4 regions of the Niveibacterium sp. genome follow, and region 1 is predicted to be linked to each of the others. Evidence: predicted binding sites of a transcription regulator. Region 1 holds the regulator's gene; each other region holds the start of a gene.
The links. The regulator sigma-54, encoded in region 1, starts transcription at its own class of promoters, with help from an activator protein. The targets are predictions, from matches to a motif close to TGGCACGCTTNCTGCTNA.
Positions count from the first base shown of each region.

Region 1 (4,313 bases):
GTTCCGCTTCGCCCATCACCTGGATGCGGTTGGGGTGGATGATGTTGAGGTGGCCGACCAGTTCGGCCGGCCACACCTTCTCGTTCGGGACCTGCACCTCGACATCGAGCGGGCCGGCGAGGTGGCTCAGGCCGAGCCGATCGCGGTTGTCCTCGTAGATGCGGGCGACGCTAGTTCGCCGCATTCGGGTTCCAGTTCACGAACAGGGTGTGTGCCTCGGATGTATCGCTGGCCAGCGTCAGGGCATCGCGGAAGCTGCGGTCGGAGAACATCTGCGCCAGTTCCGACAGGAGGCGCAGGTGATGTTCGGTGGCGCTTTCGGGCACCAGCAGCACGAACATCAGGTTCACCGGCTTGCCGTCCGGCGCCTCGAAGGGCACCGGTTGGGCGAGGCGGATGAAGGCGCCGACGGCGTCGCGCAGGCCCTTGATGCGGCCGTGCGGGATCGCAATACCTTGACCGAGCCCGGTAGAGCCGAGCTTCTCGCGTGTGAATAGCGCGTCGTAGACAGCGCTGCGCGCGAGTCCCTGATGGTTTTCGAAGAGCAGGCCTGCCTGTTCGAAAACGCGCTTCTTGCTGCTCGCGTCAAGGTCGACGAGCACATTGGACGGCGGCAGCAGCGGGGCGATGAGATTCATGCTTGGGGGTTCAGAAATGCACTGCGCGCCCGAAGGCGCGCAGATCCGGGGTCAGCTCATGTTCGGCGCGGGGGCTTTCCGCAAGCTTACGCGCCGGGATTCACTAGAGCGACCGTGATTACGATTCTGCAGACTGGCGCTTGTGCGCCTCGTGGCCGTGATCGTAGGACTTTTCCTTGTGCTTGAGAACCTGCCTGTCCAGTTTGTCCGTCATGGCGTCGATTGCGGCATACAGATCTTCCTCGATGCTCTCGACGAAAATGTCCTTGCCGCGTACATGTACCGTCACTTCCGCCTTTTGCTTCAGCTTATCCACCGACAGGATCACGTTCACGCTGGTGACATGATCGAAGTGGCGAATCACGCGATCCAGTTTCGACGTTACGTAGTCGCGAAGGGCGGCGGTAACTTCGAGATGGTGTCCGGTGATGTTCAGGTTCATGATTTATCCTCTCAGATCATCTTGCGCTGGCTGACCGGCGGGATGTTGAGCGACTCGCGGTACTTTGCGATGGTACGTCGCGCAACGACTATCCCCTGCTGGCCGAGAAGCTCGGCAATCCGCGCATCGGAAAGCGGTTTTTTGCGATCCTCTGCCGCGACCAGCTGGCGAATCAGCGCACGAATCGCCGTAGCTGAACACGCGCCGCCAGAATCCGTGGCGACGTGGCTGCCGAAAAAATACTTCAGTTCAAGGATACCTCTTGGCGTGGCCATGTACTTCTGTGTGGTCACCCGCGAGATCGTCGATTCATGCAGATCAAGCTGCTCTGCGATTTCGCGCAGCGTCAGCGGGCGCATTGCCACGTCCCCATAATCGAAGAACTGCCGCTGGCGGTCAACGATTGCCTGGGAGACCCGCAGGATCGTGTCAAAGCGTTGCTGTACGTTCTTGATCATCCAGCGCGCCTCCTGCAACTGCCCGGCCAGTGATCCGGCCGAGCCACGGTGCTGCTGCAGGATGCCGGCGTAGAGCTGGTTGATCCGCAGCTTGGGCATTGCGTCCGGGTTCAGTGTCGCACTCCAGTGGCCGCGTACCTTGCGCACGATCACATCCGGGATCACATAACGCGTCTCGATTGCGGCAAACCGTGCACCGGGGCGTGGATCGAGGCTGCAGACGAGCTGATGCGCTTCGCGCAGGGTCTCGTCGCTGCAACCCAGATGCCGCTTCAGGCGCACGAAGTCCCGCGCGGCAAGCAGCTCCAAATGCTGTTCGACGATCACCATCGCCGCATCGCGCGCTGTGCTCTCGGGTAGCAAACGCAACTGAAGCTTCAGGCATTCGCCCGGCGAACGGGCGCCGATACCGGTGGGGTCAAGGTTCTGCAGATGCGCCAACGCGATCTGCAACTCGTCGACGTCGACTTCGAATTCGGGTGGCAGCAGTTCGAGCAGTTCTTCGAGCGGCTGGGTGAGGTAGCCATCGTCGTCGAGCGCTTCGATCATGAAGCGCAGCAGCGCGCGATCGCGGTCCGACAGCGGCATCAGGGCGACTTGTTCATCCAGGTGGTCGCGCAGGCTGGTCTGCGCCGCGCGGAATTCCTGGAAGTCCGTCTCGTCGTCCTCGTCGCGACTACCGCTGCCACTGCCGCCGCCTTCGCCGGACCACTCGGTGGGGCCGTCGTCGTAGCTGCCGGCATCGTCAAAGCTCGGTTCGCTCGGTTCGGGTGAGGTCTCCGCTGCCTCCGCGGCGACATCGTTGGCGGTGTCGGTGCGTTCGTCGCCGCTCGGGGTGGTGGCGGACTGGCCCCAGGATTCCGGGTCCGATTCCGCGTCTTCGCGTTCGAGCAACGGGTTCTCGAGCAGCATGCGCTCGATTTCGCTGTTGAGCTCCAGGGTCGATAGCTGCAGCAGCTTGATCGACTGTTGCAGCTGCGGGGTCAGCGCGAGCTGCTGGGAGATACGGAGCTGGAGCGAGGGCTTCATCGTAGGGGTTGCGCGATCAGAGTCGGAAATGTTCGCCGAGGTAGACCTCGCGAACCTTGTCGTTCTGGACGATTTCGTCAGGGCGGCCGCTGGCGAGCACCACCCCTTCGGTGATGATGTAGGCGCGATCGCAGATACCCAGCGTCTCGCGCACGTTGTGGTCGGTGATCAGCACGCCGATGTTGCGATCCTTCAGGAAGCGGATGATCTTCTGGATGTCGATCACGGCGATCGGGTCGACGCCGGCAAAGGGCTCGTCGAGCAGGATCACCTGCGGGTTGGTGGCCAGCGCGCGTGCGATTTCAACGCGGCGGCGCTCGCCCCCCGACAGCGACATCGCGGTGGCGTCGCGCAGGTGCGTGATGCCCAGTTCGCCCAGCAGCTGGTCGAGCCGGGCCGTGAGCTGATCCTTTGGCAGCTTCTGCAGTTCGAGCACCGCGAGGATGTTCTCGGCGACCGTCAATTTGCGGAAGACCGAGTTTTCCTGCGGCAGGTAGGACAAGCCCAGATGCGCCCGCTTGTGGATCGGCAGGTGGGTGATCTCCTTGTCGTCAAGGATGATATTGCCGCCATCGGCGCGGACCAGGCCGACGATCATGTAGAAGCAGGTCGTCTTGCCGGCACCGTTGGGGCCGAGCAGGCCGACGACCTCACCGCTGCCGACTTCGAAGCCAACATCGCGCACGACGGTGCGCGCCTTGTAGCGCTTGGATAGACCGCCTACCTTAAGCAGACTCATCGAACGGCTCTTTCAACACTTTTCTCACGACCTCCGCGGAGAATCCGCGGGCGGTCAGAAAGCGCGCCTGGCGCGCCCATTCCTTTGCATCGCCCGGCACATTGCCAAACTTGCGTGCCCATATGGCCCGGGCGCGTTCCAGCTCTGTTTCGCCCAACTCGCTCGCTAGCGCGTCGCTGATCGTGTCCTGATCCACGCCGCGCTGTGCGAGCTCGTGCTGGATGCGTCGCTGGCCCAGCCTGCCGGCGCGGCTGCGCACATAACTTTCGGCGAAGCGGGCGTCGGACAGCAGGCCCAGTTCGCTCATCCGTTCAAGCACCGCTTCGACCGCTTCCGGCTCGCCATGCGCCGCGAGCTTGCGCGCCAATTCGGCCCGGCTGTGCTCGCGCTGCGCCAGCGTGCGCAGCGCGCGGGCTTTCAGCTCGTCGCTGCTCATCGCTTGTCTTCGTGGCCCGTTCAGGCCGCGGCAGCTTCCCCGGCCGGCAGCTCGGGCAGGCCCAACTGAACGCGGATCTTGTTCTCGATTTCGCGTGCAGTCTCAGGATGCGAGCGCAGGAACTCGCGCGCATTGTCCTTGCCTTGCCCGATCTTCTCGCCGTTATAGGCGTACCAAGCGCCGCTCTTGTCGACGAAGCGTTGCTCGACACCCATGTCGATGATCTCGCCTTCACGCGAGATGCCTTCGCCGTAGAGGATGTCGAAGTGCGCTTCCTTGAACGGTGGCGAGACCTTGTTCTTGACGACCTTGACCTTGGTCTCCGAGCCGATCACCTCGTCGCCCTTCTTGATCGTGCCGGTACGGCGGATGTCCAGACGCACTGAGGCGTAGAACTTCAGCGCGTTACCGCCGGTCGTGGTTTCCGGGTTGCCGAACATCACGCCGATCTTCATGCGGATCTGGTTGATGAAGATGACCATCGTGTTGGTGCGCTTGATGTTGCCGGTCAGCTTGCGCAGTGCCTGCGACATCAGGCGGGCCTGCAGGCCGGGCAGCTGGTCGCCCATCT
Region 1 is NZ_JAYRDJ010000006.1:32,117-36,429, reverse strand. It holds gene hprK (HPr(Ser) kinase/phosphatase) at 1-184, opposite strand, end outside; gene ptsN (PTS IIA-like nitrogen regulatory protein PtsN) at 171-638, opposite strand; gene hpf (ribosome hibernation-promoting factor, HPF/YfiA family) at 757-1,080, opposite strand; gene ACE3P0_RS06425 (RNA polymerase factor sigma-54) at 1,092-2,567, opposite strand; gene lptB (LPS export ABC transporter ATP-binding protein) at 2,584-3,306, opposite strand; gene recX (recombination regulator RecX) at 3,293-3,742, opposite strand; gene recA (recombinase RecA) at 3,763-4,313, opposite strand, start outside.

Region 2 (4,313 bases), on a different contig from region 1:
AACGATAGACAGCCCGATGCCGCTGCCCCCGCGCGCGCCTTCGGGCTGGCGGCTGCCCTGGTAGAAGGGGTCGAAGATGCGGCCGCGGTCCTGCCGCGCAACGCCCGGCCCCTGGTCGATGCAATCCACCCAAGCATTGCGCTCGCTGCGCCCCAACACGAAACGCACGAGGCCGCCGTTGGGGCTGAAGCGGATCGCGTTCGACAAGAGGTTGCCGAACACGATCGCGAGCTTGCCGGCATCGGCCACGACGAAGGTGTCCGGCCCGCTCAACTGCACTTCGATACGGCGCGACTGGCAGGGCAGCGCCTGTTCCCGCATCACCGCCTCGATCACCTCGCGCAGCGAGAGCTTCTTGCAGTCGAGCCGGCGCGCGTCGAAAGCCGCCGCGTTGTAGCCGAGCAGCGCCTCGATCCGGGTCTGAAGCAGCACGCTGTTCTCGGTGAGGATCTTCACGACTTCGGCCTGCCCATCCTGCAGGGGGCCGAGCACACGGTCCTCGAGCAACGCGATGCCCTCGTGCAGTGACGCGAGCGGCGTCTTCAGCTCGTGCGACACATGGCGCAGCACCCGCTGGCGATCGGCTTCAAGCTCGGCAAGCCGGCTCCGCAGCCAATCGAGCCGCCGCCCGACGCGACGCAGGTCGGCCGGGCCGCGGATATCCACCGGCGTATCGAAACGATTGGCGCCCAGGTCGTCGATGCTGCGCTCCAGTCGCCCGAGCGGACGCACCAGCCACAGGCCGAACACCAGCGCCAGCACGACACTGCCGGCCAGGGCGGCGAACACCTGCAGGCCGAGGCGCGCACGATTGCCATCCAGCGTATCGAGCAGCTCGCGGTTCTGGTGTTCCACCACCTGCTGCGCTGCGGTGGCGAGTTGTTCGTTGACGTCACCCAGCCGCTGCAAGCCTTCCTGCAGCGGTTGCGCCGCGGTGTCGTCGAGCAGACCGGCCACCGCGCTGGCGGCGGACTCCCAGTCGGCGACATGGCCGCCGAGCGCCGGGCGCAGCGGCTGCAGCGACGCGAGTGCCTCGTCGCGCGCCTGCATGAAGCGGCCGCGCAAGGCCTCGTCGCGCAGCACACGGAACTGCCGCGCGCTGCGCGCCATGTCCACCGTGCGCTCGCCGACCAGTTGCGTCGCGGCCGTCACCTCCACCGCATGGGCCGCGGCGGCGCGACTTTCGGCCGCAAACGCTTCGAGCATGCGCACACCACGCCAGGCCGTGCTGCCGAGGAGCAGCGCGATCAGCAGGAAGGCGACAAGGAGAAGCTGGCGAAAGGAAACCCGGGACATCTGCGGCGAGCGTGGCCATCCACGGCGCGCCGCCGGTGATGCCAATGGAATCAGGAGCCGCGATCAGAACACGCATGCGAGCGCTTGACCAGAGGCAGCGACGCTGTCGTCACATCCCGACACACTTGAGTGCCGCAAGGCCAGCCGGATCGGGGCTTGCCACCGATTTTCGCGTCGCCGTGGAGCGACACTTTTGTGCCAATGGCACCGACAGGCTTCGATGATTATCGCGCAATCGCCCGGCCCGCCGGCACTGGCATGCAAACTGCATTGTCGGCCCTGCCCATGCATCCGGGCGCATCACCGAACCGGCAGGAGTCCACATGATCGCCAAACCCAGCATCCTCGACCAGCACCGCGAATCGCGCAGCATCCGCCGCCCACCGGCATCCGATTCCCTGCCGGGCGTGCCCGACTCTTTCAAACCCGCCGCCTTCCCGGCCACCTCGAGTAGCCCGGTGGCGGACAACCGGCTGGTCGTGGGGCCGCGCGTGAAACTCAGCGGCGCACAGATCCTCGATTGCGACACCTTGCGGGTCGAAGGCCATGTCGACGCCGCGTTGGAAAGCCGCGTGATCGAGATTGCCGCCGGCGGCAGCTTCAACGGCGCCGCGCGAGTCGAGGCAGCAGATGTCAGCGGCCGCTTCGAGGGTGAGCTGCATGTCAGCGGCCGCCTCAAGCTGCGCGCCGGTGCGCAGATCCGCGGCAAGGTGCGCTATGGCAGCCTGGTGGTGGAAGCCGATGCGACGCTGTTCGGCGATGTTGCGCCGGCAAGCCAGGCCGACAACGCCCCCACAGCGGAGCGCCCGAGCGCGCAGATCGCGTCGATCACGGCCTTGCTGGCCTGAGCACATGCGGCGCGGTGGCGCCGCTTCGGCGGCGCATCATTTCAATAATTCTTGTAATATTGAATGATGCATAGGGATAACGCCGCTACGGTCTTCGAATCGCTCGCATCGGGCATCCGGCTCGATGTGTTCCGCCTGCTCGTTCGGCAGGGGCCGGCTGGCATGGTGGCGGGCGACGTCGCCGGTGCGCTCGATATCGCGCCGAACAAACTCTCCTTCCACCTGAAGTCGCTGCTCCACGCCGGGCTTGTCACGGTTGAGCAGGAGGGGCGTTTCCAGCGCTATCGCCCGAACATCGCGCTGGTCGCCGATCTGGTTGCCTATCTCACTGCGGAGTGCTGCGGCGGGCGGCCGGAGGCCTGCGCGGATCTGCCCGCCACGCCGTGTTGCCCCGAAACCGCTGTCGAAGTCGATGAAAGCCATGACGCAAACACCTGACACTGCCAACACACCCGCACCGATGAACGCCTTCGAGCGCGGGCTGAGCCTGTGGGTTTTTCTCTGCATCCTCGCGGGCATTGCGCTCGGCCAGCTGTTGCCCGGCGTTTTCCAGGCGATAGGCCGGCTTGAGTTCGCGCAGGTGAACCTGCCGGTCGGCCTGTTGATCTGGGTGATGATCATTCCAATGCTGGTGAAAGTGGATTTCGGCGCACTGCATCAGGTTCGCCAGCATGTTCGCGGCATCGGTGTGACGCTGTTCGTGAACTGGCTGGTGAAGCCGTTCTCGATGGCCCTGCTCGGCTGGCTCTTCATCCGCCAGCTATTCGCGCCGCTGCTGCCGGCTGAGCAGATCGACAGCTACATCGCCGGGCTGATCCTGCTGGCCGCCGCCCCCTGCACCGCGATGGTCTTCGTGTGGAGTCGCCTGAGCAATGGCGACCCGCTGTTCACGCTGTCGCAGGTGGCGTTGAACGATTCGATCATGGTGTTCGCGTTCGCGCCGCTGGTCGGGCTGCTGCTGGGTATCTCCGCCATCACCGTGCCATGGGCGACCTTGGTCACCTCGGTCGTGCTTTACATTGTGATTCCGGTGATCCTTGCGCAGCTATGGCGCCATCGCTTGCTGGCCAAGGGTCAGGCGGCTTTCGATGCCGCGATGGCGCGCATCGGGCCGTGGTCGATCAGTGCATTGCTGGCCACGCTGGTGCTGCTGTTCGCCTTTCAGGGCGAGGCGATCATTCGCCAGCCCTTGGTGATTGCACTGCTCGCGGTGCCGATCCTGATCCAGGTCTTCTTCAATGCCGGGCTGGCCTACTGGCTCAACCGGCGGCTTGGCGAACAGCACAGCGTCGCCTGCCCCTCGGCGCTGATCGGCGCCTCCAATTTCTTCGAGCTGGCCGTCGCCGCCGCGATCAGCCTCTTCGGCTTCCAATCCGGCGCTGCGCTCGCCACGGTGGTCGGCGTGCTGATCGAGGTGCCGGTGATGCTGCTGGTCGTACGCATCGTCAATGCCAGCAAGCCCTGGTACGAACAACAACCCCGCTGAGAACAGGACGCCCCAAATGAGTCAGGTGACGATCTATCACAACCCCGCCTGCGGTACGTCGCGCAACACGCTGGCGATGATCCGCAATGCCGGCATCGAGCCGGAGGTGGTGCTCTATCTGCAGACGCCGCCCAGCCGGGACACCCTGCTGGCGCTGATCCGCGACAGCGGCCTCGCGGTGCGCGACGTGATCCGCCAGAAGGGCACGCCTTACGAGGAGCTGGGCCTCGCCGACCCGACGCTGAGCGACGACGCACTGATCGACGCGATGCTCGCGCACCCGATCCTGATCAACCGGCCGATCGTCGTCACGCCGCTCGGCACCCGCCTGTGCCGGCCTTCGGAACTGGTACTCGACATCCTGCCGCAGCCGCAGCAAGGTGCCTTCACCAAGGAGGACGGCGAAGCGGTGGTGGACGCGCAGGGCCGCCGCCTGATCTGAGCCAGCGCCGCGCCGCCGCAATCCGGAACGAGATTGTCGTGCACCGGGTAGCGGCCGGCGCCACCGCGAACCATACTGGTTGCACCCACAGAGAACACAGGTGCAACCATGTCCGCCACCACCCTCGGCGTCAAACTCGACGACGCCGCACGCGAACGCATCCGCCTGGCCGCACAAGGGCTTGAGCGCACGCCGCACTGGCTGATCAAACAGGCCATCTTCCATTACCTCGACGCGCTGG
Region 2 is NZ_JAYRDJ010000009.1:83,980-88,292, forward strand. It holds gene ACE3P0_RS08565 (ATP-binding protein) at 1-1,296, opposite strand, end outside; gene ACE3P0_RS08570 (polymer-forming cytoskeletal protein) at 1,620-2,144, shown strand; gene ACE3P0_RS08575 (ArsR/SmtB family transcription factor) at 2,211-2,582, shown strand; gene arsB (ACR3 family arsenite efflux transporter) at 2,557-3,630, shown strand; gene arsC (arsenate reductase (glutaredoxin)) at 3,647-4,072, shown strand; gene putA (trifunctional transcriptional regulator/proline dehydrogenase/L-glutamate gamma-semialdehyde dehydrogenase) at 4,181-4,313, shown strand, end outside.
Region 2: a site for sigma-54 is predicted at 1,551-1,568, ahead of ACE3P0_RS08570 (polymer-forming cytoskeletal protein). Genes of this name have one in related genera too.

Region 3 (4,313 bases), on a different contig from region 1:
CTGATCAATGCGCGCGACGGCTCGGCCTTTACCGCGATCGATGAGGAGGGTTTGCAAGGCCTCGCGCAGACCTTGGGCGTTGCTTTCGCTCAGCGCCTGTCGCAAGAAAAACCGCTGCGGAACAAGTATGACTATCTGACGCGCACCGGCGCCGTGACCGCCGACCAGCTTGAAGAAATCGAGAAACAGACGCGTGCGCGGAATACGACGGTCGAAGCGATCCTGCTCGACGAGGTGCGAATTGCGCCGGCGCTCGTCGGGGAGTCGATGGCCCGTTTCTATGGCGTGCCCTATGAGCCATTCAGGCAGGAGCGCGTCAAGTCGATGCACCTGCTGCGCAACATCAAGAAGGACTATGTGTTGCAGGCGGGCTGGCTGCCGCTTGAAGAAACGCAGGAAGGCATCGTCGTCCTGACGATCGATCCGGAACAGGTGCGCGGTGCGCGCGTGGCCGACAACGTGTTCCCCGGCGCCAAGCTGTCATTCCGAGTCACAACGCGGCGTGAGTTCGAGAAGACCGCGCAGCAACTGTTCGAGCAAGTCCTAGATGATGCCTCGGTGTCGGACATGCTGTCGGGGCTGGGTGATGACGAGCGTGACGCGCCGTCGCAGGACGAGATATCGGCCGCGGCCGACAACGAACTCGTCAAACTGGTCAACAAAATCATCATGGAGGCGCACCGGCAAGGGGCTTCCGATATCCATATCGAACCGCGACCAGGCAAGGAAAAGACGCTGATACGCTTCCGCAAGGACGGCTCTCTGGTGCCCTACATCGAAGTGCCGGCGAGCTACCGCAACCCGCTCGTCACGCGCATCAAGATCATGTGCGACCTCGATATCTCGGAGCGTCGCAAACCGCAGGACGGCAAGATCCGTTTCCGCAAATACGGGCCGCTGGACATCGAGCTGCGCGTGGCCACGATCCCGACCGCCGGTGGCATGGAAGACGTGGTGATGCGTCTGCTGGCCAATGGTGAACCGCTGCCGCTGTCCGATCTGGGCATGTCGCCGCGCAACCTCGAGCGGCTGCGCAACACCATCAACAAGCCCTACGGCATCTTCTTCTGCTGCGGCCCCACTGGCTCGGGCAAAACGACCACGCTGCACTCGATCCTGAAAGAGCTCAACACGCCGGACACCAAGATCTGGACCGCGGAAGACCCGGTGGAGATTACGCAGCGCGGTTTGCGCCAGGTGCAGGTCAACCGCAAAGCGGGGCTGGATTTCGTCGCCGTGATGCGCGCGTTCTTGCGCGCCGATCCGGATGTGATCATGGTGGGCGAAATGCGCGACAAGGAGACGGTGACGATCGGCATCGAAGCTTCCCTCACCGGCCACCTGGTGCTCTCCACGCTGCACACCAACAGCGCGCCGGAATCTGTCGTGCGCCTGCTTGACATGGGCATGGACCCCTTCAACTTCGCCGACGCGCTGCTCGGCGTGCTTGCCCAGCGCCTCGCAAAGCGACTCTGCAAGCACTGCAAGGAGGCCTACCGCCCGGACGACGACGAAGTTGCCGCCCTGATTGCCGAATACTGCGAAGACCTGCGCGAGACGGCGGAATTTCAGGCCGATCCGGTCGCAGCCGAGACAGCGCTATTGGACGAGTGGAAAGCGCAATTCGGTCACGAAGGGCAGTTGCTGCTCTACCGCGCACAAGGCTGCGAGCATTGCACCGAGGGCTATAAGGGCCGGGTTGGCCTGCACGAAATGATGGTCGGCTCCGCCGAGGTCAAGCATCTGGTACAGACCCGCGCCCCTGTCTCGGAGCTGGTCACCGCCGCGCTTGCCGACGGCATGCGCACGTTGCGCCAGGATGGCATCGAGAAAGTACTGCAGGGCGTAACGGACATGAAGCAGGTGCGGAAGGTGTGCATTCGTTGAATAGTTTGTCGTGTCGCGTCAGTCGGGGTGACGAAAAGCGTCACATTCTTCGGCTGGCGTTGAGGCTCCTAGATGGGCAGGCCTTGCGGTACGGAGTGTTTGCCGTATACCGGCCGCGCGCATGACACTGGCACGCAATCTGCTCATATGAATCCGAGCGGTATCCCCGCCCGAATTTCTCAACGAGGAGAACAGCATGAAAAAGATCCAGCAGGGTTTTACCCTGATCGAACTGATGATCGTGGTCGCGATCGTCGGCATCCTGGCAGCGGTTGCACTGCCTGCCTATCAAGACTACACGGTCCGCGCGAAGGTCAGCGAAGGTCTGGTGATGTCGGAAGCCGTTAAGGCTGGTGTTGCCGAAGCCTACGCGGCTGACGGCGCTGCTGGGGTGACTGCGTATGAAACCCAGATCAACACCACGCCGCCCGCTTCGAAGTATGTGACATCAATTACGATGACGCCGGCTACTGGCATCATTGTCGTTGCACTGAACGCAACCAACGTTGGCACGATCGCCGCCGCCGCGAATACGCTTGTTCTGACCCCGTTCCTGAATCCGGGCGGTGCGGCTGCTGTGCCTGTCACTCTGGCGTCTGCGATTGCCACGCCAGGCGGTGCTGGCGGCACGATCGACTGGGTGTGCTCGTCGACCACGCACAGCAATGCAACGGCCCGCAACGCTGCATTCGCTGCTGCGACCAACGGTACGCTGCTGCCGCGTTTTGCTCCGTCCGAGTGCAAGTAATGGTTTGAGAGTGTGAATCGCTGAAGTTTTGCGTTTCCGCTAGCAAAGGGCCGCGAAAGCGGCCCTTTGCTTTTGTGCTTTGGCGCTACGGTCGAATTTTGATCTTGAGGGTATGATCCGGCGCGCATGTAACTTCGAATTCACTTGAGGAAGGCTATGCGGTCGTTTCGCCTGAAGGCGCTCGCAATCCATATGTTGTGCAGTGCAGTCGTGCTGACGCTCGTGGTCGGCGGGCTGTACATCGGCTGGTATTACTCACCTCTGTGGCATCTGATGGGTGCGTCAACGGTCGTGGGCGTGCTGATCATGGTCGACATGGGGCTCGGGCCGCTCGCGACCGTCGTCGTTGCGTCACCGAAGAAACCGCGTTCAGAACTGCGTCGGGATATCGCGCTTATCGTTGTTCTGCAATTGGCGGCCTTGGGCTATGGCGTGCATGCCCTGTGGGCCATGCGGCCCTTGTTCTTGGTGTTTTCTGGTGACCGGGCGGAGGTCATATCCGCCACTGCGATTGATGCGCCCGAAGTCGAAGCCGCCGTTGCAAGCGGGCAAGTTTCACTGCTCCCAGCCATGGCCAGGCTGCCGACCTGGGTCTGGGCGCCACTGCCTGAGGACGAAGAGGCCCGAACGAACATCGTTGCGGGCGCAATCATGGGCGGCAAGGATGTCACGGCCATGCCAATGTACTACCAGCCGCTGACGGCTGCTGGCGACGCCTTGCGGAACCAACTGATCCCGATGGATCGAGTGCGGGGGCTCAAATCGTTGCTGCCGGGCGAGTTTGAACGTCGCCTGTCTGCGATTGGTCGCAATGTCGAGGATCTCGGGGTGCTGCCTATCGAAGCGCGTGCGCACGATGGCGCTGTGATCTTTGACCGCAAGACCCTTGAACCCCTGGCCATCTGGCCGGTATCGGTTCTTTCCCTCATCAGGCATTGATAATCCGATGCAGTGCGCACCGCGTTTGGTAAGGACTTCGTGAAACCTCTTTGCAGTAAGCCGCGGCTTCTGGGTGGTGCCGAGTTGCTCTTGGTGCTGACACTGGCGCTGCCGCCCCTGGTGCTTGCCCGCACAGCACCGCAATCCGTTTTCTGGAACGAATTCGTTGCGGTGGCGATGCTGGTGAGCGCCGCCGTTGCATTCAAAGCGTTTCAGCATTCAATTGCCGTTCCTCGTCTAGTAACGGTATTTGTCACGATTGCGTTCGTAGCGGCAACGCTCGTTGGGGGCCATTCTCGAACCCCATTCGCGGTCGGGTTTGCGGCTTACGCGGTGGTATTTGTTGTTGCCTATGTGCTTGCTGCGCGGACAGCTGACGACGCCCGCGACGCCGCGCAGTCGAACCGGATGGCACTTGTCGTTGCGACGGGGTTTGTATTCCTTGCGTGCTTTCAGTCGATCGTCGGTGCGTTTCAGATCGCTGACGTCACCTTCGGTGGCCTCGTGCTGCCCAAGGTGTACCGACAGACCTACGGCAACGTAGGCCAGCCGAATCACTACGCGAGCCTGCTTAGCCTCGGCATTGTCGGTGCCTGGTATCTCGGCGTTTGCGGCTATTTGCGAAGGGCTGTGGTTGCGGTCTTGATCCTCTGGCTGGCCTGCTCGCTTGCGGCATCGGCTTCGCGCGCTTGTTGGCTCTACTTCGCGTGCGTTGTGATGCTCGGATTGTGGTCGGCGT
Region 3 is NZ_JAYRDJ010000003.1:5,282-9,594, forward strand. It holds gene ACE3P0_RS03765 (GspE/PulE family protein) at 1-1,887, shown strand, start outside; gene ACE3P0_RS03770 (pilin) at 2,084-2,635, shown strand; gene ACE3P0_RS03775 (hypothetical protein) at 2,846-3,574, shown strand; gene ACE3P0_RS03780 (Wzy polymerase domain-containing protein) at 3,668-4,313, shown strand, end outside.
Region 3: a site for sigma-54 is predicted at 2,016-2,033, ahead of ACE3P0_RS03770 (pilin). Genes of this name have one in related genera too.

Region 4 (4,313 bases), on a different contig from region 1:
GTTCCAAGTGCGGATAGAGGGCCCCCGGGCGGGGCTGGGTTTTTGCTTAATCTGGCAAATCCGCGCCGCTGCGCAAGGCGTCGTACAATCCACGGTTTGCTTCGGCCAAACCGTACACACCACCCCCGCCATGATCACCCGCTTCTCGCAACGCCAGCGCTTTTCCGCCATCGCGCTTATCTGCTTCGGCTTGCTCGGCACCGGCCTGGTGCTGCAGTCGCTCAAACACGTCGAGCCCTGCCCGATGTGCATCATGCAGCGTTACGCCTTCGTCGTGACCGGGCTGTTCGCGCTCATCGCCGCGCTGCATAACCCGCGCGGCCGCGGTGGCCAGCTTTACGCCGCGCTGATCGGCCTCGCCGCGGTAACCGGTTTCGGCATCGCTGCACGGCAAAGCTGGCTGCAGTGGTTCCCGCCGAAGTTCGTCGAATGCGGGCCCGACCTCGAATTCATGATGAACAGCTTCCCGCTCGGGCAAGCCCTGCCGATGATCTTCCAGGGCAGCGGCGACTGCGCCAAGGTCGATTGGACCTTCCTCGGCCTGTCGATCGCGAACTGGGCCGGCCTGTGGTTCGCCGCGCTCTTCGTGATGGCCCTGACCGTACTGCTGCAACGCCGCGAACGGAGCCGCTTCGCGCACTGACGCAAGCCTCGTTCGCGAGGCTTGCGCTAACTTAACCCGAATCCCGATGCAGCACCGTTCAAGTGGGTACCACCACCCACCGGAGCTGCATCATGACCATCCCACGCCTCACCCCCACCCTGTTGCTGTGGGCCCTTCTCGGGTGCCACAACGCCACCGCTTCGCTGGTCGAACTTGAAGTCATCGACCGCGATCGGGCCACACCGATCCAGACCCACACTCACCGCGGCGTGCGCTACGTTGCCGGCACGCCGGGCCAGCGCTATGCGCTGCGCCTGATCAATCAAAGCGGCAGCCGGGTGCTGGTCGTACTGTCGGTCGATGGCATCAACGCCGTCAGTGGCGAGACCGCGGCAGTCACCCAGACCGGCTATGTGCTGGAACCCTGGGCAAGCGCGGAAATTGCCGGCTGGCGCAAGAACATGGCCGAGACGGCGGCGTTCTATTTCTCGGCCCTGCCGGAATCGTACGCAGCCCGCACCGGCCGCCCGGACAACGTGGGCGTAATCGGTGCGGCCGTGTTCCGCGAGCGCGTCGCGCCACCGCCGCTGGCGATGCCCTCCGCAACCGCCCGCAGCGCCGAATCCGCCGCCCCAGCGGCGAGCGACATGGGCGCGCAAAAGACCGAACGCCTCGGGACCGGACACGGTGAGCGTGAATACGCGCCAAGCAGCTACACCGAGTTCGTACGCGCGCGCAGCACACCCGACGAGATCGTGCAGATCCGCTACGACAGCTACGCCAACCTTCTTGCCGCCGGCGTGATCCGGCGCGCGTATGTCACGCCAACGACGCCGCAGGCCTTTCCCGGATTTGTCGCAGATCCCCCGCGCTGATCGCCGCAACCGCGCTGCACCACAATCGACCACAGCGCACCGCAAGTGCGCCGTGGCGGCCCGCCGACATTCCGTTGGCTGGACGGAAAGCCCGATCCGGCGGGCGCCGTGCGTCAGGCACGCGCATTGCTAGGGAAGTACCGACCGGATCATCCGCTGCATGCCGGGCGCCACCGAAGGCCGCCGCTGCAGTTTCGCGATGATCCACCGCAGGGCCACGACGGCCTTCCGGGTGGCAAGCGCGGCCAACGACGGCCGCCGCACGGATCAGCGTAGATCCCCACGAACGCAAACACTTTTCTGCATGGCCGCTGGCCGTGCGCGTTTCGTCGAGGGATGCAACATGCGCAAACTCAAACTGGTGATGGTGGGCAACGGCATGGCCGGCTGCCGCACGCTCGAAGAGCTGATCAAGCTCGCACCGGACATGTACGACATCACCGTGTTCGGGGCCGAGCCGCACCCGAACTACAACCGCATCCTGCTCTCGCCGGTGCTCGCCGGCGAGATGACCGTGCAGGACATCATCCTCAACGACTGGGACTGGTACCGCGACAACGGCATCACCCTGCACACCGGCAAGACCGTCGTCACCATCGACCGCATCAACCGCAAGGTGATCGCGGACGACGGCACCGAGGCCGAGTACGACCGCCTGCTGCTCGCGACCGGCTCGACGCCCTTCATCCTGCCGGTGCCGGGCAAGGATCTGCCGGGCGTGATCGCGTATCGCGACATCAAGGACACCGACGAGATGATCGACGCCGCGGCGAAACACAAGCACGCGGTGGTGATCGGCGCCGGCCTGCTCGGCCTGGAGGCGGCCAACGGCCTCGCGCTGCGCGGCATGGACGTGACCGTGGTGCACATCGGCGAATGGATCATGGAACGCCAGATGGACCCGACCTCGGCGCGCATGCTGCAGAAGGCGCTGGAGGCGAAGAACATGCAGTTCCGCCTTGCCGCCAGCACGGCCGAGCTGATCGCCGGGGAGTCGGGCCGTGTCGCGGCGGTGAAGTTCAAGGATGGCGAGACGATCCCGGCCGATCTGGTCGTGATGGCCGCCGGCATCCGCCCGAATACCGCGCTGGCCGAGAAGGCGGGCCTGCACTGCAACCGCGGCATCGTCGTCAACGACACGCTGCAGACCTACGACCCACGCATCTACGCGGTGGGCGAATGCGCGAACCACCGCGGCACCGCCTACGGCCTGGTCGCACCGCTGTTCGAGCAGGCGAAGGTCTGCGCGAACCACCTCGCGATGTTCGGCATCGGCCGCTACCAGGGCTCGGTGACCTCCACCAAGCTGAAGGTCACCGGCATCGACCTGTTCTCGGCCGGCGACTTCATGGGCGGCGAAGGCACCGAGGACATCGTGCTGCACGACCCCGGCATGGGCATCTACAAGAAGGTGGTGATCAAGGAGAACAGGATTGTCGGCGCGGTGATGTACGGCGACACCGCCGACGGCGCCTGGTACTTCCAGCTGATGAAGGATGCGCAGGATGTGCATGACATCCGCGACCACCTGCTGTTCGGCAAATCGCACCTGGGTGACGTGGGCCACAAGGGCGCCAACAGCGCCGCCAGCCTGCCGGACACGGCGGAGGTGTGCGGCTGCAACGGCGTGTGCAAGGGCACCATCGTCAAGGCGATCAAGACGCAGGGCCTCTTCACGCTGGACGAAGTGCGCAAGCACACCAAGGCATCGAGCTCCTGCGGCTCCTGCACCGGCCTGGTCGAGCAGATCCTGGCCTCCACCGTGGGTGGCGCCTACACGCCGGCCGACTCGAACAACAAGGCGGTCTGCGGCTGTACCGATCTGTCCCACGGTGAAGTGCGCAAGGCGATCCGCGACAACAAGCTACTGACGATTCCGCAGGCGATGCACTTCATGGAGTGGAAGACACCGAACGGCTGCGCAAGCTGCCGCCCGGCACTCAACTACTACCTGATCTCGACCTGGCCGCACGAGGCGCAGGACGACCCGCAGAGCCGCTTCATCAACGAACGCGCTCACGCCAACATCCAGAAGGACGGCACCTACTCGGTCGTGCCGCGCATGCTGGGCGGCATCACCACGCCGGACGAACTGCGCGCGATCGCCGACGCCGCCGACAAGTACAAGGTGCCCACGGTGAAGGTCACTGGCGGCCAGCGTATCGACCTGCTCGGCGTGAAGAAGGAAGACCTGCCGCTGATGTGGGCGGACTTCGCCAAGGCCGGCATGGTCTCCGGCCACGCCTACGGCAAGTCGATCCGCACCGTGAAGACCTGTGTCGGCGCCGAGCACTGCCGCTTTGGCACGCAGCTCTCGATGAGCATGGGCGTCAAGCTGGAGAAGATGCTGTTCGGTATGTGGAGCCCGCACAAGGTGAAGCTCGCTGTCTCCGGCTGCCCGCGCAACTGCGCCGAAGCCGGCATCAAGGACGTCGGCGTGATCGGTGTGGATTCCGGCTACGAGCTCTACGTCGCCGGCAACGGCGGCATCAAGACCGAGGTGGCCGAGTTCTTCGCCAAGGTGAAGACCGACGAGGAGGTGATGGAGTACTCCGGCGCCTTCCTGCAGCTCTACCGCGAAGAGGGCTACTACCTCGAGCGCACGGTGCACTACGTGCAGCGCGTGGGGCTGGATTACGTCAAGAGCAAGGTCGTCGAAGACGCCGCCAACCGCCGCGCGCTGCATGAGCGCCTGCTGTTTGCCCTGCAGGGTTACAAGGACCCGTGGCAGGAACGTACCGAGGGTGCGCTCAAGCGCCCCTACATCCCGATTGCCGTCGTCGCGTAAGGAGAGCCGCCATGAGCGAATGGGAAGACTGGTTTGAAGGCGACGA
Region 4 is NZ_JAYRDJ010000025.1:61,423-65,735, reverse strand. It holds gene ACE3P0_RS15660 (disulfide bond formation protein B) at 131-643, shown strand; gene ACE3P0_RS15655 (hypothetical protein) at 736-1,479, shown strand; gene nirB (nitrite reductase large subunit NirB) at 1,823-4,267, shown strand.
Region 4: a site for sigma-54 is predicted at 1,595-1,612, ahead of nirB (nitrite reductase large subunit NirB). Genes of this name have one in related genera too.